Regions from separate parts of the Paenibacillus sp. FSL R7-0333 genome, predicted to be linked through region 2. Evidence: predicted binding sites of a transcription regulator. Region 2 holds the regulator's gene; the other holds the start of a gene.
What was found. Region 2 encodes LexA, which represses DNA repair genes until DNA is damaged. Its sites were predicted from a motif close to CGAACATATGTTCG; they were not measured.
Positions count from the first base shown of each region.

Region 1 (11,924 bases), 140 kb from region 2:
AGGACCGTAAATCGGGCAAGACGACCATTTACAAGGTCTCTGCACCTGCTGGAACCCCGGTTCAGGTACAGATTGCCGCGACCGGAGTCAGCTGGCTTGAAGTGTACAAGGGCGAGAACTCCAAGGGGGAGAAGCTCAGCTTCGGGAACACCAAGGCCGGTGAGAATCTGAGCTTTACACTGGACAGCGGCGGAATGTATATCAAATCGGGATATTCACCAGCTACGGCAATTTCGGTCAACGGACAGGCTATCACCGACGGCAAAACCTCCTCGCGCCTGCTCCTTGAACTGGATAGCGGGACGGACGGCGCTACTGACGGTAGCACTACAGGAGAATAGTACACCCGATGTATAGTCTTTGGCAGAATGGAGAACCTAGAAGTGTTTAACAGTTCTTACGCCAAAGTGAGGTGTATTCTCTCATGACCGTCAGCTGGATTGTAACAGGGCTTGGCATTATTGTCAGTCTCCTGGGGTATTATTTGACACCGGGCGCCTGGGGATATGGTATTCTGGGCTTTGGACTGGCACATGTTCTGCTGGGGATTCTGGATATGTTCCGGGCTCCTGCACGCAGCAGATAATATTTAGAGGTGAGCGTCTCCCGGACAGGTTCCGGGAGGCGTGTTTTTAGGTGAAAATATAAGAATTTATATGTTTACGCTATAAATTATCCTTCTATTTCTCGCTGAAACGGTACCGTCCTTACAAAGGACGGAATGCCGTTTCCACTTGACTCTTTTCCAGTATTAGACTTAAGAGCCCCTATCTCATATAATAGGAACAGACTAATTGTAAGTAAAGGATGTGGAACCATGAGTTCAGAAAGTTCATTTGATATCGTATCCAAGATGGATATGCAGGAGCTGACCAATGCGGTTCATCAGACCGAGAAGGAAATTGATAACCGGTTTGATTTCAAGAACAGCAAGAGCAGCCTGAAGCTGGAGAAGGATGCGCTTGTCATCGCCTCAGAGGATGAATACAAGCTGAATGCAGTTATTGATATCCTCCAGACCAAGATGGTGAAGCGGGGAATCACGCTGAAAAATATGGATTTCGGCAAAGTGGAGCCGGCTTCGCTCGGCACGGTGCGCCAGCGGCTGGGACTGCGCCAAGGGATAGACCAGGAGAACGCGAAGAAGATCAATATTCTGATCCGCGATTCCAAGCTGAAGGTTAAGAGCACGATCCAGGGTGATCAGATCCGTGTGACCGGCAAAAGCCGCGACGATCTCCAGCAGATTATCCAGCTTTTACGCAAGGCTGATTTGCCGCTTGATTTACAGTTTAACAATTTAAAGTAAGATCATGTGCCCCGCATTGTATACTACCTTACTTGCGGGGTGCTTCATGTTTTTTTGACACTTATTTATGGCTATAATATACTAGCTAAGCAGTTTTGAAGAAAATGCTGGAATACCGGATTCGTATGGACTAGGGGAGGAACCTTCAGTGAATTTACCCAACCGCATCACATTAGCACGTATTTGCCTTATCCCAATCATGATGTTTTTTCTGCTGGTGGACTTCAGCTTCTATCCGGAACCGATACATTGGGGCTCCTTTCAGCTTTCAATTAATCACTTGGTCGCGGCAGTTATTTTTCTGCTGGCAGCCAGTACCGATGGAATTGACGGTTACATAGCCAGAAAATATAACATGGTCACCAATCTGGGCAAGCTGCTCGATCCGCTTGCGGATAAGCTGCTGGTCTCGGCCGTGCTGATCTCGCTGGTCGAGCTGGGAAGATGCGATTCCTGGATTGCCATTGTCATCATCAGCCGCGAGTTTGCCGTGACCGGCCTGCGCCAGGTGGCACTGCTGGAAGGGAAGGTAGTGGCTGCAAGCAAATGGGGAAAGGTAAAAACAGTGATTCAGATTGTTGCTATTTCCCTGCTGCTGCTTAACAATTTCCCGTTCCAGTTCGTCAGCATCCCTGTGGATGACATTGCCATCTGGGCGGCAGCCATCATTACCATTTACTCTGGCATTGATTATTTCGTGAAGAATAAGGATCTGCTGGATTTGAACAAAGCCTGAGAGGCTGGAACAGGCTGAACCTTGCAGGATACCTACAATCAGGAGGAGAACGTCAGCTATGAAAGCAGAGATTATTGCCGTTGGAACAGAACTTTTACTTGGACAAATCGTGAACAGCAATGCCCAGTTTCTTTCAGTCGAGCTGGCTGCATTAGGCATTGACGTTTATTTTCAGACCGTTGTGGGAGATAACAAAAGCCGCCTTCTGGAAGCGATCCGGATTGCTCAGAGCCGGGCGGATGTTATATTGTTCACGGGCGGCATTGGTCCGACCGAGGATGATCTGACCAAAGATGCGCTGGCTGCGGCGCTTGGCCGGACCCTGCACATCGACCAGCTGGCCATGGATCATGTGCAGCGCTTCTTCGATGACCGCAAGATTGTAATGACTGAGAATAACCGCAAGCAGGCGCTTGTCATTGAAGGGACGACTCCTCTGTCCAATGATGCCGGCCTTGCGGTAGGGATTGCTTTTGCAGAAGAAGACAAATATTATATCGTGCTGCCCGGCCCGCCCCGGGAGATGAAGCCGATGTTCACGGATAAGGCCAAGCCATGGCTTCAGCAGCATGCACTTACTGGTGAAATGCCGCTCTACTCGAAGATGCTGAAGTTCGCCGGGATTGGCGAGTCGCTGCTGGAGGACAAGCTGATTGAGCTGATCCGCAGCCAGAGCGATCCAACGATTGCCCCGTATGCCAAGGAAGGCGAAGTGACCGTGCGCATCTCCACCAAGGCGCCGTCCGAGCGGGAAGCTATGGTCAAGCTCGATGCTCTGGAGAAGACGATTGCTGACATTCTGCCGGAGAATCTGTATGCCAACATCGATGTGCCGCTGGAGCAGCTGATTGTGGACTGGATGGCGGATGCGGGACTCACTCTGAGTGCTGCCGAGAGCTGTACAGGCGGTCTGCTGATGGAGAGCATTACGAATATTCCGGGCAGCGCCTCCATGTTTGCCGGAGGGATCGTCTGTTATTCCAATGATATTAAGAAGAAACTGCTGAATGTGCCTTCCGCCATGCTTGAAGGTCCGGATGCCCCGGGAGCGGTGAGCCGCGAGGTTGCGGAGGTACTGGCTGAGCAGGTGCGTATGATCGGTGACACGGACTTCGGCTTATCGGTTACCGGTGTAGCCGGACCGGGATATTCCGAGCGCAAGCCGGTGGGTCTTGTGTTCGTAGGACTGGCTGAGCGGGGCTGCAAGACAGAGGTATATGAGCTGAATCTGAAGGGCACCCGTGAGAACATCCGGCTGCGCACCGTCAAGGCGCTGCTGTACCGGTTGTGGCGCCGCCTGGAAGAACGCAAGGTTGCTACTCCGCTGGAAGGCTCGGCCTTGCAATAACTGTACGGGCCGGTATATAATTCATGTATACGGAAGAACCGTGGCTTGAGCGATCATGCTACGGTTTTTTGTTTTATATTAGGTATAACAAATTACCCTATGGCTGTTCCTGTTAACGTAAGAAGCGGAAGAGAAGCACCTGCTGAGTTTTGCATCCGGAAGGAGGCCTTCATCTTACAATAAAAGGGAGTATTATCCCTGGGAGCAAAAAAAACGAATGTATGTTCTAAAAAAGACTTGGCAAGCCCTTCAAAACACGTTATTATAATACTATAAACAGTGAAGGAAGTGGTCTGATTGTCAGATCGTCGTGCAGCGCTTGATATGGCGCTTCGTCAAATAGAAAAACAATTCGGTAAAGGTTCGGTAATGAAACTGGGAGAATCCACTCACATGAAAGTGGAAGTTGTACCTAGCGGATCTTTGGCACTTGATATTGCACTAGGTATTGGCGGACTTCCCAAAGGACGTATTATTGAAGTATATGGACCGGAATCTTCCGGTAAGACGACGGTTGCACTCCATGCGATCGCTGAAGTACAGAAGCAGGGCGGACAAGCTGCCTTCATCGATGCTGAGCATGCGCTTGATCCCAAGTATGCCAAGGCGCTTGGCGTTAACATTGATGAATTGCTGCTGTCCCAGCCTGATACGGGTGAACAGGCCCTGGAAATCGCTGAAGCGCTTGTACGCAGCGGAGCAGTAGACATCATTGTAGTTGACTCTGTAGCAGCACTTGTGCCGAAGGCGGAAATTGAAGGCGACATGGGTGATTCCCACGTAGGCTTGCAGGCCCGTCTGATGTCCCAGGCCTTGCGGAAGCTGTCAGGCGCCATTAACAAATCCAACACCATTGCGATCTTCATTAACCAGCTTCGTGAGAAGATTGGCGTAATGTTCGGTAACCCAGAGACCACTCCGGGTGGACGCGCTCTGAAATTCTACTCCTCCGTCCGTCTGGATGTGCGCCGGGTAGAGAGTATCAAGATGGGTAACGATGTCGTGGGTAACCGCACGAAGATCAAGGTTGTGAAGAACAAGGTAGCGCCTCCGTTCAAGCAAGCGGATGTAGATATCATGTACGGCGAGGGAATCTCCAGAGAGGGAAGCCTTGTGGATATCGGTACGGAGATGGATATTGTCAACAAGAGCGGAGCCTGGTATTCCTATGAAGGCGAACGTCTGGGTCAAGGACGGGAGAATTCCAAGCAGTTCCTGAAGGAACATCAGGATATTGCTCTGCTGATCGAGAACAAGATCCGTGAGGCAAGTAATCTGACAACTCTGGTAGCGGCACCATCTGAAGCAGATGTGGTTGCGGAGCAAGAGGAAGAAGAGAAATTGCTGCTTGAGATCGAGTAATTAAGTACTCCTCTACTTCTAATTGAATAATGAAGTCATGATGGATAGGCGCCCTGTGGAGGATATTACAGGGTGCCTTTTCGCAAATATTTCAGCTTAAGTAGGTGATCGGCAGGATGGTTATACAATTGGATGAGGAATTCGAAGAACAGGATGAGCAGCAGGTGCTGGCGGATTTCCCGGCAGATCAAGAGCTGGTAATTACAAAGGTAGAGCGGCTTAAGAAGTCTAATTATCGTTATCTAATCCATTTCGGAGACTACAACATGACTGTTCATGAAGATGTCATGATTAAATACCGGATGATTACCGGAAGTGCTTTTATAAAAGCGGATCTGGAGGATATCGTTGCCGCAGACGAGCGCCAGCGGGCGTATGTGGAGGGGCTTAGGTATCTGGAGCGCAAGCCCAGAACCGCACAGGAGATGGCCCGCCGTTTAAGGGAGAAGGAAATAGGGGAGACTGTTATTGCCGAAGTTCTGCTCCGCCTGCAGGAGGAACGTCTGCTTGATGATCCCTTGTACGCCAAGCAGTGGGCGGAGCAGCGGATTGTGAATCAGCGTAAGGGCAAGATGTGGATCCGGCAGGAGCTGCGGGAGAAAGGAATTGATAAGTCGCTGATTGCGGAAGCGCTGGATGAGATCACACCCGAGCAGGAGCTGGAGAGCGCGCTGCTGACCGGACGGAAGAAATGGAATACGATCCGGGGAGATGTGAACGACAAACGGCGGAAGACAGGGGCGTTCCTGATGCGCCGGGGATTCTCAGGAGAAATGGTGCGCCAGGTGATCAGGATTCTGCGGGATGAGCAGGATTCTGAGGGGGAAGAAGAGGAGTTTTACTTCCCGGATTGATTCTCTTGACTTTATTACGGTTATCGACTCTCTTGACAAGGTCTTTTTATAAATAATAAAATATAACATGAATCGGCATAAACTAAGAATCCTTTTTCCTTCCCAAAAAGCAGACTCTTATGTTCCGGTTCGCGTACAACTCATATGAAATGTAATCGCCGGATAAGGCGGGCAATGTCCATGTGCAGCATGTGCAGTATGGCAATCGGTGTATTACCGGTTTTTTGTATGGTGATGAACGGATAGTTTAACAACTGCACAAATACCCAAGGGAAAGAGCCTTGGAGGATATCAGCGAGGAGGTGAACAGATGGATCCATTGATCTGGGTCATTGTCGTTCTCGTTGTAGCTGCAGCATTCTTTGGATTCGGTTATTTTATTCGTAAATCCCTTGCAGAAGCTAAGATTTCCAGCGCAGAGAAAGAAGCCGTAGTCATCGTGGAGAACGCGAAGAAAGAGGCGGAGGCGCTGAAGAAGGAAACGGTACTTGAGGCTAAGGACGAAGTTCATAGAATCCGTACCGAAGCTGAGAAAGAAACTCGTGAACGTCGGAATGAAATCCAACGGCAAGAGCGACGTTTGCTGCAAAAGGAAGAATCGCTGGATAAAAAAATGGAATCGCTTGAACGAAAAGAAGAACAAGTAGCTAACAAAGAGAAACGAATTGATGAAACCCAACAGCAAATTGATGTTATTTACAAGAATCAGGTTACTGAACTGGAACGTATCTCCAATCTGAGCATCGATGATGCCAGAAGTATCATTCTCAGCAATGTAGAACAGGAAGTTCGCCATGAAACTGCTCAGATGATCAAGGAAATCGAACAGCAAGCTAAGGAAGAAGCGGACAAGAAAGCCCGTGAGATTATCACCTTGGCGATTCAACGCTGTGCGGCTGATCATGTGGCGGAAACTACGGTATCTGTCGTTACCTTGCCGAATGAAGAGATGAAGGGCCGGATTATCGGTCGTGAAGGCCGCAATATCCGTGCGCTGGAGACTCTGACCGGGATTGATCTTATTATTGATGATACGCCGGAAGCAGTTATTCTGTCAGGATTTGATCCGATCCGCCGCGAAGTGGCCCGTACGGCACTGGAGAAGCTGGTGGCAGATGGACGTATCCATCCTGCACGTATTGAAGAAATGGTGGAGAAATCCCGCAAAGAAGTGGATGAACGGATTCGCGAATACGGTGAACAGGCTACCTTCGAGGTTGGCGTTCATGGTCTGCACCCGGATCTGATCAAAATTCTGGGCCGCCTGAAATTCCGCACGAGCTACGGTCAAAACGTACTGAAGCACTCCATGGAGGTTGCTTATTTGACTGGACTTATGGCCGGTGAGCTTGGGGAAGACATCGTGCTTGCAAAACGTGCCGGACTGCTGCATGATATCGGCAAAGCGCTTGATCATGAAGTGGAAGGTTCGCATGTTGAAATCGGCGTCGAACTGGCGAAGAAGTACAAGGAACATCCGGTGGTTATCAACAGTATCGCGTCCCACCATGGAGATTGCGAGGCTACCTCGGTTATTGCTATGCTGGTGGGAGCTGCTGATGCATTGTCGGCTGCCCGTCCAGGTGCACGCCGTGAGACCCTGGAAACGTACATCAAACGTCTGGAAAAGCTGGAGGAGATCTCGGAGTCCTTCGAGGGTGTCGAGAAATCCTATGCCATTCAGGCGGGCCGTGAGGTTCGCGTAATGGTACAGCCTGAGAAGATTGATGATGCCGAAAGCTTCCGTCTGGCCCGCGATATTACGAAGATGATTGAGAGTGAGCTGGATTATCCGGGTCATATCAAGGTTACGGTAATCCGCGAGACACGCGCTGTAGAATATGCGAAATAAATAAGGAAATCGGCCCCCTTGCGGGGCCTTTTTTCATGCAGCACGCTGTGGAGTTTGGAATGAAGCAGAATAGGTGAAATTATACTTAAGCAGCGATTTATGGTTGGCAGAGCATACACAAACCAAAAATTTAGGAGGAGAAGATTATTAAAGTTTTATTTATCGGAGACATTGTAGGCAATACAGGCAGAAAAGCGCTGCGTGAAATGCTGCCTTCCCTGAAAAGCAAATATCAGCCGCATATCATCATTGCCAATGGTGAGAATGCCGCTGCCGGCAGAGGGATCACCGCTGCTATCGCTAACGAATTCTTTAACTGGGGTATCCACGGTATTACGATGGGCAACCACACCTGGGACAACAAGGATATCTTCGAGTTCATCGACGACGAGCCGCGGCTCATCCGTCCGGCTAACTTTCCGCCGGGGACACCGGGCCGCGGATATACCGTTGTTAAGGGGAACGGCAAGCAGCTGGCGATTGTGAATCTGCAGGGCCGTACCTTTCTTCCGGCGATCGATGACCCGTTCCGGGTAGGCGAGGAGATTGTGGAGGAACTGCGCAGAGAGCATAAGTGCATTCTGGTGGATTTCCATGCGGAAGCTACCTCCGAGAAAATTGCGATGGGCTATTTTATGGATGGACTGGCTTCGATTGTAGTCGGCACACATACTCATGTGCAGAGTAATGATGATGTGATCCTGCCTGGAGGTACAGCGTATCTTACAGATGCGGGTATGGTTGGTTCAAGAGAAGGGATTCTGGGTATGGAAAAGGATGCGATCATCTATAAATTTACAACTCAGCTTCCCTCCCGGTTTGTAGTCGACGAAGGCAAATGGCAGCTGCATGGTCTATTCGCAGAACTTGATGAAGCTACAGGCAGAGCGACACGACTGGAGAAGATCCGGCTGCGTGAGGATGAATGGGTGATGAGCTAAGGACGGCAATGCCATTTCTACTTGCAAATAGGTAATTCGGGAATACTCATTTTGTTTTGGGTGAAGTGTGATATTTATTATATCGAAAAAGAGTATCTTTTGAACTATTTTCTCCGGAGAGGTCCGCAAAAAGAAGGAATTAATTCTTCTGAAGCGAATAACATCTACTGTAGTGGAAGAAGAACACCATCATTTTCCCAGGGGAGGTACTTACTATGGATGTATTAAAAGTATCAGCTAAATCCAATCCAAATTCCGTTGCTGGCGCATTAGCAGGTGTTCTTCGCGAACGTGGATCGGCCGAGCTACAAGCTATTGGAGCAGGAGCACTGAACCAGGCCGTGAAGGCCGTTGCCATCGCCCGGGGATTTGTCGCACCTAGCGGAGTGGACTTGATCTGTATTCCGGCTTTTACGGATATAGTGATTGATGGGGAAGACCGGACGGCTATCAAACTTATTGTGGAACCTAGATAACTCAAGTGAATCATTTAGATTAGGCCTGTTTACATTGTAAACAGGCTTTTTGCTGTGCTGACTGCCGTTTCAGTTAGGTGCATATACATGAAATAGACGCTGGGCCATCAACGGTTCATTTGGATATTCAGCAAGTGAAGGAAGAAGGAGAGCTGACCTATGGTGGGAAACAGGAAGCTGAAGGTGGCAGATTTTCATTGTGATGCTCTGAGTAAGCTGCAGGCGAATCCAGGGATAGACTTCAAGAATGATCCCCGGCTGGATGTGACCGCAGAGCGGCTGGCAGAGGGAAATGTCGGACTGCAGGTTTTTGCCATCTATTTGTCTGCGGTGCGCGGAAGGGCAAAGTTCGAGGATATTCTGGGGCAAATCGAGTGCTTCCATCAAAAGGTTACCGGTCCTGGAGGGCTGCAGTGGCTGAGGTGGAAGGAAGAAGCGCAGGAAGGCAGCTTCACTGCACCGGCCTATGGAATGCTCTCTCTGGAGGGCGTGGACGGTCTGGAGGGCAATCTGTTCTATGCCCAGTTATGCTTCGAGCTGGGTGTGCGCTGCCTGGGGATTACCTGGAATTATGCCAACTGGGCGGCGGACGGTGTGCTGGAGCGGCGGAACGGCGGTTTCACTGAGCATGGCCGGAAACTGATCGACTGGTGCAACGGGAGCGGAATGCTGCTGGACGTGTCGCATTTGGCCCCGGCAGGCTTTTGGGAGCTGCTGGAGCACAGTACCCGTCCGTTCATTGCTTCGCATTCGAATTGCGCAGCGGTATGCAGTCATCCCCGCAATCTGAGTGATGATCAGCTAAAGGCACTGATTGTAAGCGACGGGCGAATCGGGCTTACCTTTGTCCCCTGGTTCGTGCGGGATGAAGGAGCGGCCCGGAGGGAGGATATGCGGAGGCATATTGAGCATGTCTGTGGTCTTGGCGGGAGCGGACAGCTGATGTTCGGCTCGGACTTTGACGGAATTGAAGCGTGGGTAGAAGGGCTGGAGCATCCGGGGCAATACGCGGAGTTCGCCGAGATGCTGCTGAAATACTATCCGGAGGCGGATGTGCGGGGCTGGCTGTATGAGAATGCGCTAGGATTCTTAAGGGATCAGTTACCTTCTTCGGCAGGAAGCGCCTCTGTTCTCGCCGGGAAATGACTATGAATTGGAAAAACCAGGATGAAGCATTCACAGAATCGTAATATGCCCGGAAAAAAGCCTCGCATTGTGATGCGGGTCTTTTTATTTTCGGGTAATAAGATGTATAATGTTCAGTGGCTTGTACAGATACTAGAGAAAATACAAGGAGTGACTTAAAAATGAGCAAGACTGTACCCGTAGGTGTGTCGGCCCGGCATATTCACCTTACGCAGGAGCACGTAGAAGCATTGTTTGGCCCAGGTTATCAATTGACCGAGTTCAAACCCCTGTCCCAACCCGGACAATTCGCAGCGAATGAGCAAGTGGCTGTCATTGGTTCGAAAGGGAAGTTCGACAAAGTAAGAATCCTCGGACCTGCCCGTCCGGCTTCACAGCTGGAAGTATCCCGCACAGACTCCTTCAGCCTCGGCGTGAAGGCCCCTGTCCGTGAATCCGGCAATATTGAAGGAACACCAGGAATTACGATTAAAGGACCTGCCGGTGAAGTTGAGCTGGAGACTGGTGTTATTGTAGCAGCGCGCCACATCCACTTCCATACTTCCGAAGCAGAAGCTTGGGGCATTGCTGATAAGCAGCTCCTGAAGGTACGTCTGGGCGGCGAACGCGGCCTGGTGCTGGAGAACGTAATTGCACGCGTATCCGACAGCTTCAAGCTGGACATGCACATCGATACCGATGAAGCTAACGCTGCCGGTGCCAATAATGGCGATACCGCTGAAATCCTAGACTAGTATTTTTATTATAGGTAAGACAAGAGCAGGGGACCTTCCTCTGCTTTTTTGTTGTAATTTTTTTTGAAAAGAAAGAAATGAAAGTTTTCATATTTGCTTTTCTGTGTTATCATTATGTGTTACGACTTTGCTGAGCGCTATGTGGAGACGCCGCAAAAGAAGTATTCGTAAATGGAATTAAGGATTCACCAATATATGTATGCACAATGAAGGAGATAAAATGACATTTAACGATTTGAACCTGATCCCCCCGATTCTTAAGGCGCTTAGCCTGGAAAACTATACATCCCCAACCCCGATTCAGGAAGAGTCTATTCCTGCGGCATTAGCCGGCAGAGACATCCTGGGCTGTGCACAGACCGGTACCGGTAAAACGGCGGCCTTCTCGTTGCCGATTATTCAGCTGCTGAGCCAGCAGCCGGGCAGAACCGGCGGAGGCAAGCGCATCCGTTCCCTGATTCTTACGCCTACCCGTGAGCTGGCGCTGCAAATTCAGGAGAACATTCAGGCTTACAGCAAGTTCACAACCATCCGTTCGACAGCCATTGTCGGTGGAGTATCACAGAAGGCGCAGGAGCGGGCGCTTGCCATCGGTGCCGACATTCTGATTGCTACACCGGGCCGTCTAATCGACCTGATCAGCCAAAAGCGTGTGGATCTGCAGCATGTGCAGATTCTCGTGCTAGATGAAGCGGACCGCATGCTGGACATGGGCTTCATTCATGATGTGAAGCGGATTATCGCCAAGATGCCGCTCAAGAAGCAGACCTTGTTCTTCTCAGCGACTATGCCTGCGGAGATTTCGCAGCTAGTGAAGACACTGCTTGTCAATCCGGTGAAAATCGAGATTACTCCGGTTTCCTCCACGGTAGACAGAATTGAGCAGTCGATCTATCTGCTGGAGAACGGAAATAAGCAGAATCAGCTGAACCGTCTGCTGCAGGACCCGTCGATTGTATCGGCGCTGGTATTCACACGCACCAAACGCGGCGCGGACCGGGTAACCCGGGATTTAACCCGCATTAATATTACAGCACAAGCCATTCACGGGAACAAATCACAGAATGAGCGCCAGAATGCGCTAAGAAACTTCAAGAGCGGAGCGACCCGCGTGCTGGTAGCAACAGACATCGCTGCGCGCGGAATTGATATTGATGAGCTGTCCC
Region 1 is NZ_JBBOBZ010000001.1:4,059,147-4,071,070, reverse strand. Features, by position in the region: gene MKY86_RS17045 (RodZ domain-containing protein) at 1-341, shown strand, start outside; gene MKY86_RS17040 (hypothetical protein) at 425-586, shown strand; gene MKY86_RS17035 (YajQ family cyclic di-GMP-binding protein) at 818-1,309, shown strand; gene pgsA (CDP-diacylglycerol--glycerol-3-phosphate 3-phosphatidyltransferase) at 1,458-2,045, shown strand; gene MKY86_RS17025 (competence/damage-inducible protein A) at 2,104-3,393, shown strand; gene recA (recombinase RecA) at 3,691-4,755, shown strand; gene MKY86_RS17015 (regulatory protein RecX) at 4,872-5,609, shown strand; gene rny (ribonuclease Y) at 5,920-7,461, shown strand; gene MKY86_RS17005 (TIGR00282 family metallophosphoesterase) at 7,608-8,402, shown strand; gene MKY86_RS17000 (stage V sporulation protein S) at 8,618-8,878, shown strand; gene MKY86_RS16995 (dipeptidase) at 9,038-10,024, shown strand; gene pduL (phosphate propanoyltransferase) at 10,186-10,758, shown strand; gene MKY86_RS16985 (DEAD/DEAH box helicase) at 10,979-11,924, shown strand, end outside.
Region 1: a site for LexA is predicted at 3,608-3,621, ahead of recA (recombinase RecA). Genes of this name have one in related genera too.

Region 2 (11,924 bases):
ATCTGCATATTCACATAAGGAATCACATGTCCCAGCGGATAATTCCGCAGGACATGACGCTCCAGATCAGGCGGGATGAACACCGGGGCATCTGCCGAGATTTTGGAGCGGACTGCGCGCGTAAGTTCGGGAAGCGGCGCTTGCGGAGCGACAGCTACGGCAGCCTCAGCCTCCTCGCGGACTTCCTCCTCAATCTTCACCCGCTCCAGCGGGTTCATCAGTCGGTTGGCGATATCCAGACCGTCCATGGCATCCTTGGCATATAAGACGAGCCCGTCATACTCCGGACGGATTCGGGTCTTGGTGAATTTGCGGGTCAGTGCCGCACCGCCCACCATAATCGGCACATCAATCCCGGCGGACCGCAGATCCTGCGCAGTCAGCACCATCTGCTGCGCCGACTTCACCAGCAGTCCCGACAAGCCGATGGCGTCAGCCTTTTCCTTGCGGAAGGCTTCAATAATATTCTCTGGCGGAACCTTGATCCCCAGATTGACGATCTCATAACCGTTGTTGGAGAGAATAATCTCGACCAGGTTTTTACCGATATCATGCACATCACCCTTGACGGTCGCAAGCATGATTCTCCCCTTAACCGAGGTCTCATCCTTCTGCATGAACTGCTCCAGATGGCTTACTGAGGCCTTCATGACCTCCGCACTCTGGAGCACCTCTGCCACGATTAATTCATTGTTATTGAACAGCCGTCCGACCTCAGACATCCCCGCCATCAGCGGTCCATTAATGATCTCCAGCGGAGGCGAGGTCTTCAGCGCTTCATCCAGATCCGGGATCAGCCCCTCCTTAGTGCCTTCTACCACATAGGAAGCTAGGCGCTCCTCCAGGGAGAGATTGGAGATCTTCTCCTTCTTCTCGACCTTTTTGCCGCGAAAAGCCGCCACGAACGCAGACAAGGTATCGTCATTCGTATTATAGATCAGCTCTTCTGCGAGCTTGCGCTCCTCTTCAGGGATCGATGCGTACCGCTCCACCTTCTCGGTGTTCACAATGGCATAATCCAGACCGGCCTTGGTGCACTCGTACAGGAATACCGAGTTCAGCACCTCGCGGCCGGCTTCCGGCAGACCGAAGGAGACATTACTGATACCGAGAATAGTGTGAACAGCAGGCATAGCCTCCTTAATCAGACGGATGCCGTCAATCGTCTCCTTCGCGGAGCCGATATACTGCTCATCCCCGGTTCCTACAGGGAACACAAGGGTATCGAAGATCAGATCCTCGGGAGCCAGACCGTATTTGTTGACAAGCAGATCGTAGGAACGTCTGGCCACCTCAAGTTTGTCCTTAGCCAGGATGGCCTGACCGGTCTCATCGATAGTGCCAACTACAATCGCTGCTCCGTATTTATGAATCAGTGGCGTGACAAGCTCGAACTTCTCTTCACCATCTTCAAGGTTAATGGAGTTAATGATCGCTTTACCCTGACAATACTGCAAGGCCAGATCAATGACCTTCGGGTCCGTCGTATCGATCATTAACGGCACCTTGACCTTCTTCACCACCAGCTCCAGGAACCGCATGATATCTTCCGTCTCATCCCGGTCCGGGTCCTGCACGCAGACATCAATAACCTGTGCGCCGCTCTTCACCTGGGCACGGGCTATCTCCGAAGCTTCCTCATATTTCCCCTCGACGATTAGACGCTTGAACTTCCGGGAACCGAGGACATTGGTCCGTTCACCGACCATATACGGACGGTTCTCACTCTCCACGTACACCGGCTCTATCCCCGATAAGGCCGGAGGATGCTGGCCGTCCAGCTTACGCGGCGGGTAAGCCGCCATCACTTCAGCCATCGCCCGGATATGATCAGGAGTCGTTCCGCAGCAGCCGCCGGCAATGTTCAGCCAGCCCTTCTCAGCGAAGCCGCCCAGCTTACGGGCCAGAGAATCCGGGGATTCATGATAATTCCCGTTCTCATCCGGCAGACCTGCGTTCGGGTAACAGCTGACGGCCGCTGAAGAGATCGCGGACAGCGAACGGATATGATCCCGCATGAACTCCGGTCCGGTAGCACAGTTCAGTCCGATGGACACCGGCTTCAGATGCTCCAGCGAAATATAGAAGGCTTCTATATTCTGACCGGCAAGTGTAGTTCCCATAGGTTCAATCGTTCCTGAAATCATCACCGGCAGCGTAATTCCGCTCTTCTCGAAGGCGTTACGGATGCCAATGCTTCCAGCCTTCACGTTCAGGGTATCCTGGGATGTCTCCAGGAGCAGCGCGTCCACCTTGCCGTCGATCAGGGCAACCGCCTGTTCTTCATAGCTGTCAATAAGCTCCTTGAAGGTGACTCCACCGGTAACGGAAAGCGTCTTGGTGGTCGGTCCCATAGCTCCTACAACATAACGCGGGCGCTGCGGTGTATCATATTTATCAGCGGCATTACGTGCAAGTCTGGCGGCCGCAAGGTTAATCTCCCGGGCACGGTCCTGAATATCATATTCGGCAAGCACCACTGAAGTGGCACCGAAGGTATTCGTCTCAATCAGATCTGCACCGGCCTCCAGGTATTTCTCATGAATGTCCTGAATAACCTCCGGCCGGGTCAGGACCAGCATTTCATTACAGCCATCCAGGTCATCCCCGCCGAAATCCTCACCGGTGAGCGGCACCTGTTGAATCATGGTACCCATAGCTCCATCCAGTATCAATATGCGCTGCTGCAAGCTCTCAGCAAGTGTGTATTTAGCCACTTTCCATCCCCCCAGTGAAACATTAGAGTAATTTTAGCAGAATAAAGGGATTTCGGAAAGCCTTCCTTTCCACCCTGCATTATTTGTATTTCCATTGATTTCATTTCTTTTAAGGCGCTACCACAAGTTTCTTGCTTGGCATGGAATGCTGCGTCCGGGCAGTCACATGTGAAGTGACATTGAATTCGCCTGCCTCTTCAAAGGTATATTCCCCGACATAAGCCCCTTCTCCAGCACTTTCACCCGTGATTTCAACCTTCCGGGTCTTATCCGCTGCCTCGTTGACTTCGAACATTACTTCTCTCGCATCATCAACCGGTTCACCGTCCTGTGTCACCACAGCCTTGAAGCTAACTGCCGTACCTGCGGTTACTTCCTCCGGGGTCCAGCTCAGCTCCACCTTAATCGGTGACATGGAGGAATTGGCCGCAGCATGCATCTGCATCTCATCTTCCTTATTCCCCGAGCATCCGGCTAGCGTCATCCCCATTATAATGCATATAAGTCCCCTGCGTATCCTTGGCTTCATCATCTGAAGTCCTCCCGGTTCATAGGTAGATTCTTCTTCATCCACGAACATATCCATTCTATATTACAATGAAAGTCAGATCGCTACTCTTCTTATTATACACATTTTATTCAATTTGCCTTAAAGAAGCTGCATGATTCACTCGTGAACATGAGAATAGTCATATCTTTATAAAAAATGCCAATATCCTAAAATAGGATACTGGCCTCATAGAATTCAATTATAGGGAGTCTACCAGCGGCAGAAGCTCCGAGAGATGGCTGATCTGGTAATCCGGCGTAATCTCCGGGTCCGAAGCTTTCGCGTTGCGGTTGATCCAGACCGTGGTCAGTCCGGCAGACAAGCCCCCAAGAATATCTGTCGTAAGCTTATCGCCCACCATTATCCCTTGCTCTGGAGTAATATCCAGCAGTCCGAGCGCATGCTCGAAGATTCCTTTGTCCGGCTTGCCTTTGCCGAAGCTTCCCGAAATCACAATGTGGTCAAAATATGGGGTAAGCTCCGGCACACCATCCAGCTTCTCCTGCTGAAGGGCCGGGCAGCCGTTCGTCAGCAGCAGCAGCTTCACCTTACCGCGCAGCTCGTCCAGCACCTGAAGTGTCTCCTCATAGATATAGGGACGGCCGCGGCGCTCTGCGGCGAACTTGTCAGCCAGCTGTGCAGCCAGCGCTTCATCCTCTACCCCGAGTGAGGCCAGGCCGCGGCGCCAGGATTCCTTACGGTAGACAGGGGCAAGCTGTTCCAGTTGACGGAACTCAGGCTGCTCACCGGCAGTGAAGTTCGCCCACAGCGCTTCATACGGGTTAATACCGATCAGCTTCGTGAACGGATACGTCTCATAGGATTCGTACAGTGTACGGGCTTCCCTGCGAACAGCAGCTTCCAGCTCCCCGGGATCAACGGAATCTCCAGCAGCCTCACAAGCATAGCGGAAGGCTTCTTCCACACTGCGGTCATCCCACAGCAGAGTATCGTCAAGGTCAAATAGTACGGCGGTAATCGGCATTTGTTCTTCCACTCCCTATATGCTGGTCTGTCTTCCTATTCGTGCACAACCTCAATGTTGTTGTTCTTGGCGAACTGCTCCAGGCGTTCCCCCATCGCAGCAGTGTCATATCGGTTAATCAGCTTGGAGAAAATCCACTGCTTGCGCTTACCCTTATACTTAATAGTAACTACACTGCGCGATAAAGTGATCTTCTCAATATCCGCCGCAGCCAGGAAGCGTTCGCGGTTATATTTAATAGTAGAGATACGCGCACGCTCAACCTTAAGGAACGGACGGCGGAAGAACAGCAGCGCAGCAAGCAGGAAGTACAGCACCACACCCAGCCAGTTGGCCAGAATCCCGCTTCCTTTGGCTTCGTCAATTGAGCCGACCACCCAGAACATGATGCCAAGCAGCATCAGTACAACGGGGAATACAATATTGCGGCCTTTGAAAATATCGATGCTTTTCGCGGCAGTCTTAGTGCTGGAAGTGTAAATGGAGTCCTTCCCCTGCTTCTTTCTTTGCTGGTTAATTTGCTTGGTGTTGCGTTGAACCATTCTTTCCCAAGAACGGGCCATGTAAGTTCCCCCTAGTCATCCTGTATTATCTATGAAAAGGCAACAGGCTAATGCTTAAGTCCGTTATTGCCTTCTTCATGCTCCGGATTGTCCACAATTTCGATAGTATCAAGCTGGGCCCGAAAGTTAGTGCGGATATTCCCCAGGTAAATCTCGCGGAGCTTGGCACGTTCAGCCAGTTCCTCTTCATTCAGGCCGCCGTTCTTAGCTTTGCGTGCCAATTCATTGATACGTGCGACCAATTCGTCAATATTCAATACGTTTCCCTCCCTCTAAATTCATTTTAACTTTGCCATGAGAAAAAGAGCTTGTCAAGGTCTACCCCCTGAAAGCTCTCCGAGTCGATCATTAGCATGACACATTCCTTCAATATACAGGTAAAGTCAGAATATCTCCGGCCTTAATGACGCTGTTCTCCAAATGATTACTCTTCATTATTCCTTCTATATATACGGCTGTCTTCATGTCCTCAGGCTTGTTGCTTAACGCAATACTCCATAAGGTATCCCCGCGTTCGACTACAATCCGCTTATCCGGCTTCATCGACGAGACCGAACCGGCAAAAACATTCCCCACCACAGTGAATCCCGAAATAACAAGCATCAGCACCAGGAGAATCTTCATCAGGCTGACCTGACGGAATAGTGATGAGAGCGCAGCGACACTATGAAGAATCGCGTCCTTGATCTTGGTTACATTACTATGAGCAGTTGGATTACCGGGAGCGGACACCTCGATATCCTCATTATTGTAGATGCTGTTGTATGTACTATACTTTAACATGATTATCATCCTCCAAACACATGTTCTTGCTTTCGAAAATAATATAACACGAACATGTGTTTCGATCAATAGTTTTTTCGGAACATTTGTTCTCTTTATTTCCGTTCTCTTATTTCCCTCATTTTAGAACTTATGTTTGTACGAACGGAAGTTCTATGTTATAATTTTCCCAAACATAGTATATGGGGTTGATACCGATGTCAAAGATTTCTAGTCGTCAGCTGGCGATCCTGGAATTTATACGTAATGAAGTCCGCAGCAAGGGTTATCCTCCGTCCGTCCGCGAGATTGGCGAGGCTGTCGGACTGGCCTCCAGCTCCACCGTGCATGGTCACTTGGACCGGCTTGAGAAGAAGGGCCTGATCCGGCGTGACCCAACGAAACCGCGTGCCATTGAATTACTCGGCCAGGAAGATTCAGAGAATGTGCATCAATTCGTCCAGACCGTTACCCGCATCCCGGTAGTGGGTAAGGTTACAGCTGGTGTTCCTATTACAGCTACAGAGAATATTGAGGATTACTTCCCATTACCTGCTCACTACGTAGGCGATAACAAGGTATTTATGCTATCTGTCCTTGGTGACAGTATGGTGGATGCCGGAATTATGAACGGGGATTATGTCATCGTACGCCAGCAGCAGACTGCCGACAATGGCGATATTGTTGTAGCGATGACCGAAGAAGATGAAGCAACTGTCAAGACCTTCTACAAGGAACGGGATCATATCAGGCTGCAGCCGGAGAATCCGGCGTACGAGCCTCTCCGCCTTAACCGCGTTACGATTTTGGGCCGGGTCATCGGATTATTCCGCGATATCCACTAATCTACTCCCCGCTTAACAACAGGCTGCTCCGCACCATGCGAAGCAGCCTGTTTTATGTTCATTTTACTTCGTGTAGTGGCCAAAAAGCTGTATACAAACATTTGTTCGCATTCGGCTTTTTGGCCATTTTTTCTGCGAACCGCTGCATAGCTCCGCACATATCCTGTTACAAAGGAGTGCTGATCTGTATGCCCAATTACCGAATTATCGTCGATCTGTCACAGCGCATGCTGTACCTGCTGGATAATGACGTTGTCACCAGAGGCTTCCCTGTCGGCATCGGCAAAATGTTAACCGTCTCGCCTGTAGGCGAATACACCATCATTAACAAACAGCCCAATCCGGGCGGTCCGTTCGGTGCCTTCTGGATGGGACTGTCCAAGCCGCATTACGGCATCCACGGAACCAATGACCCATCCTCCATCGGCCACATGGTCTCACACGGCTGTATTCGTATGTATAACGCAGATGTTCTGGCTCTAGCCGCCCTCGTTCCCATAGGTACCCGTGTCACCATCCGGGAATAGGAACGTCGCAAAAACCCTTGAGACGCCAGATTGCGTCCCAAGGGTTCCTGTGACTCATATAAATTAGAGCGGATACAGACTACAGCACACTTCTCAACAGACGGATAGCCACCGTATTCAAACGGATGGCCTCGCGGATCGATTCTCTGGCTGCCAGCAGTTCTCTTCTGGCCCGCGAACCTCTAGGCACCCTGCGCAGATTCTCATTGATTTCTTCCAGTCTCTCCAGCAGGATTGCCCGCTGTGTCAGCAGGACATTAATGGCTCTGCGAATCCGGTTACGTTCTCTTTGGCTCATCTTTACACCTCTTTTACACTTGGATAGTATAAGAGATGCCAAGAATGGCTCCAAAGATTGTGTGATTCGGCAGTAATGTTAGTTAGAGCTGCAGGTAGTGGGCAGCGAATCTGCTTACTTCTTGTTCAATCGTACCCGGAATTCAAATTCATCGCGTCTATAAGTCATTCCGGCCAGCACAATGTACTCCGGTGTCCATTTCTGTACAGGTCCGGCATAATCAGCAATCACATGCGGTTTGCCATCAACCAGCTGAACGACGTAGACCTGTACCTGTGCCAGTGCGGCAGCGAATAGATCAGCATCACTGGACAGTACTTTATAAGCCGTATTCAACTTCGTTCCTCCTTGTTCCACAACCATATTAAAGATTCCGTCTCGAATCTATTCAATTATACCGGGTCATGGAACAATATGTAAACCATATTTACAGCTTAATAAACAGGATTTTGAACAATCCGATATACTTCTTCGTGGCCCCGCCATCCCGGGTAAAAAAATTGGTATTCTTAAGGTCCGGTACACTGAATACAGAAAACAAAATGTAGTTATCCCTCACGGTCAAAGACTCAATTAAAGGCTGGGCCACCTGCTTGGTAATTCCGTCGCCTATTTCCTGACCGAGCGTATTTTCCAGATTCTTTACAGAATATTCACTGAATGCTTCCTTTCCCGGATTCGTAACCGCCATCACAATCAGAACAAGGATAAGAACCAGTAACGACTTACCGCCCGATCTCCTGCGGACTCTGCGTGCAGGACTTGGCGTATCATAACGCGAATTCATTCTTTTCCCCCTCAACTACAGAATATATATTATCTCTTGCAGCAAGACCCCCAGCGGATTCAACATCATCCGGTACAAGAACAGCATCCCACCTGTAATTCCACTGGCCCCGACATCAACACTGCTCCAATCCCACACCGGCAGAGCCGGCGCATCCAGCCCATATTGCTCCATAAGCCTAGTTTGGGTCTCCGCTGGCACAGCCACTCCTTCCGCCCCAGCCACCGGACATGTTAGCGCCAGGATGAGCATCAGCGAAAGCATAATCTTATATGTATTCTTCATCATCCGCTCCCATGTCTGCCACTAGAATTCTCTTCTGGTTAAGTATATAGGAGATGGAATAGTATGTAAAATGAATTGATCTGGAGTTATAATTCCTTTATATTATGTTGTAAGGGTTTTGCTCAGTCTTCATCTTCAGTCTCTCCCCCGCACTAAAAATCGGGAGAGTTTTTTTATTTAGGAGGTAAATGTATGAACGGAAATAAGGTTATCCTCATTCTTCTGTCCCTATCCATACTGGGTATACTCCTTTACTTTGGATTAGCTTATGGATTGCTATGGTATATCATCCGGCCCCCGATTCCTCTCGAAGAATAATCTATTAAACCTGGGAGGAAACGTTGAATGGATTTTCGCTTAAGGCAATGCCGCTCATCCAAGGCGTTCTGATCACCGAATATTCGCCAGAGATCCTCGCTACGATTAACCAACTTACAGGCCACTAGGCACATACTACGTTTGGTGGGAGTAGGCGCCTTTTTTTATAAACATACTTCGGAATAACTTATATACTAATGTAGCAGATCTTCCGCCCCCCGTTTGACTTTGAACAATAATCTTAGAACTACACCATCTAAGTAATGTCATCATGTTAAGATCACTTATAATCAAAAAGCACCTCCAAAATATATATTTCATGAGATAAACTTATAGAATCGTGATATTATTTGGAGGTGTACTTATGCGAAATATAGATTATACAAACTATTATTGGCAAGATGATGAAATTAGATTGCGTTCAATAGAGGCTGAGGATTGGGAAAGTATATATTTAACTGCATTCGATACCCCTGCCCGTCGTTTTCTGGAATGTACTATTGAATTGCCGCCTACAATCTCGGGTGCGAAGAAATTCGTTGAAGAGAACGTTGAATTTTCGTCCACTAATGGCCGAATCATGTTTACTATTGAAAATATGAACGGTGAAACGGTAGGTGGTATTAATCTAAACAGCATTGACGAGAGGAATGGTACTTTCAGCATAGGTATTGTAATTGATCATGCCTATCGAGGTAAGGGTTACGGTACCAGGGCAGTGCACATGCTTTTAAAATATGCATTTTTCGAGCGTAGACTTAATAAATTTAATGATTATGTTCTGGACGGAAATAAGGCATCGGCTGCTATGCTTAGAAAAGTAGGATGCGTTCAAGAAGGAGTCCGACGTCAAATTTTCTATATCAATGGTAAATATCATGATTCTATGTTGTTTGGTTTAACAAAGAATGAATATAGGGATCTTCTTCATGAGCAACACCAAAATATATAATCATGCATTAACCTAATCAGAGACGTTCAGTTCCATATACCAACAGCAGTCCGGGATTTATTTCTCGGTAAAAGAAAGCTGTTGGTTTTTTATATTAGAGTGCTCCTTGGCATGACTGTTGTGCTAGCTTTAGGAAGCCTGCTTTTTGGGTATGTCTTCACCACAATCTAACTAACCCTTCGCGGCCGCCAATTGTGTTCGGTTTTTTGTATACATCTTGAATCCCACATACGTAAGAGCACTAGATCCCCGGACAGATGTAAATCATACTCTCTAAAAAATATAAAAAGCCCCCGGCGCGAATAGCGCCAAGGGCTGCTGTATCCTAGTAAAGCGTCATGTACTGATCTCTTTCCCACTCGTGGACCTGGGTGCGGTAGATGTCCCATTCGATTTCCTTCAGCTCGTAGAAGTGGGCCAGGGCGTGTTCGCCGAGGGCTTCTGTGATCACGTGGCTGCGGATCATTTCGTTCAGGGCTTCCTTCAGATCGGCTGGCAGACTTGGGATGCCTTCTTCGATCCGCTCTTCTTCGGACATCACATAGATGTTACGGTCGATAGGAGCCGGAAGATCAAGCTGACGCTTGATTCCATCCAGACCTGCCTTCAGCATAACAGCGAGTGCAAGGTAAGGGTTAGCCGCCGGGTCCGGGTTACGAACCTCAACGCGTGTGCTGAGTCCTCTCGAAGCCGGAATACGGATCATCGGGCTACGGTTACTTGCAGACCAGGCTACATAGCAAGGTGCTTCATAACCAGGCACCAGACGTTTGTAAGAGTTGACAGTCGGGTTAGTGATCGCTGCAAAAGCACGTGCGTGCTTCAGAATCCCGGCCATGTAATAACGGGCAGTCTTGCTAAGGCCCAGCTTATCGCTCTCATCGTAGAACATATTCTCTTTGCCTTTGAACAGGGATTGGTGAGCGTGCATACCAGATCCGTTCATACCGAACAGCGGCTTAGGCATAAAGGTTGCATGCAGGCCGTGATGGCGGGCTACCGTCTTCACGACAAGCTTGAAGGTCTGAATCTGATCCGCTGCCTTGATGGCATCGGCATATTTGAAGTCAATTTCATGCTGGCCGGAAGCCACTTCGTGGTGGGAGGCTTCAATTTCAAAGCCCATCTCTTCCAGTGTCAATACGATTTCGCGGCGGCAGTTCTCCCCAAGATCCATTGGCGCCAGATCGAAATATCCACCCTGGTCATTCAGCTCGGTTGTCGGATTGCCCTTCTCGTCTGTTCTGAACAGGAAGAATTCCGGCTCCGGTCCAACATTCATAGCTGTAAAGCCCATTTCTTCCGCTTCCTGCAGACAACGCTTGAGGATACCACGCGGGTCTCCGGCAAACGGTGTGCCATCCGGCATGTACACATCACAAATCAGACGTGCCACACGGCTGTCAGTCACCCAAGGGAAGATAACCCAGGTGCTCAGGTCCGGATACAGATACATATCGGATTCTTCAATCCGCACATAACCTTCGATGGACGAGCCATCGAACATCATTTTATTGTCGAGTGCTTTTTCAAGCTGGCTTACCGGAATCTCAACATTCTTGATCGTTCCCAGCAAATCGGTGAATTGCAGGCGAATAAACCGGACGTTCTCGTCCTTGGAAATGCGCAGAATATCCTCTTTAGTAAAGCTCACGTTACCCTCTCCCTTTCAACAGCTCTATATTATTTATTAAAAAACCGGGATAGCTCACCTTGGATCAGAGACACTTGTCCCGGTCTTTTACCGGAAACCAGCTCCTGCTTCAGCAGACGGTGAAGCTGCGAATCAGACAACTCTCTACGTCTCACCTCTGTGTCAGGGGTAATAACCGTAGCTTCTTCAGATTCCTTCGAGACAGGATTCATCACCTGCTTAATGCCGGCAATATTAACACCCTTCTCAATCAACGCCTTGATCTCAAGCAGACGTTCCACATCATTAAAAGAGAACAAACGCTGGTTGCCGGAGGTACGCGCAGGTACGATCAGGCTGTGCTGCTCATAATAACGAATTTGTCTGGCGGATAGATCTGTTAACTTCATTACGATTCCAATCGGAAATAATGCCATATTTCTGCGGATTTCATCACCCATGACTCATCCAACCTTCCAATGATCTTTTTCTCATCTCATTGTACATTTCCTTATATGGCGTGTCAATGGTATGTGAGTTTTTCTCACAAGATTTCTTTCACCCATTGTGAGATTAACAGATCAAAGTGTCCGATGCATGGGATTTGGTTCCCCGAAGTATATCACAAAGAGCAATCCGCAGGCAAAATCCGCCCACATAACAGGGCTTTAGTTCCGATGACGAAATAGGTGCTTTGCGGGG
Region 2 is NZ_JBBOBZ010000001.1:3,922,307-3,934,230, forward strand. Features, by position in the region: gene metH (methionine synthase) at 1-2,657, opposite strand, end outside; gene MKY86_RS16370 (FixH family protein) at 2,827-3,249, opposite strand; gene MKY86_RS16375 (HAD family hydrolase) at 3,467-4,252, opposite strand; gene MKY86_RS16380 (hypothetical protein) at 4,288-4,815, opposite strand; gene MKY86_RS16385 (DUF896 domain-containing protein) at 4,863-5,072, opposite strand; gene MKY86_RS16390 (LysM peptidoglycan-binding domain-containing protein) at 5,182-5,598, opposite strand; gene lexA (transcriptional repressor LexA) at 5,796-6,422, shown strand; gene MKY86_RS16400 (L,D-transpeptidase) at 6,611-6,949, shown strand; gene MKY86_RS16405 (hypothetical protein) at 7,029-7,247, opposite strand; gene MKY86_RS16410 (hypothetical protein) at 7,362-7,583, opposite strand; gene MKY86_RS16415 (hypothetical protein) at 7,675-8,034, opposite strand; gene MKY86_RS16420 (hypothetical protein) at 8,050-8,319, opposite strand; gene MKY86_RS16425 (GNAT family N-acetyltransferase) at 9,002-9,589, shown strand; gene glnA (type I glutamate--ammonia ligase) at 9,915-11,243, opposite strand; gene MKY86_RS16435 (MerR family transcriptional regulator) at 11,273-11,683, opposite strand.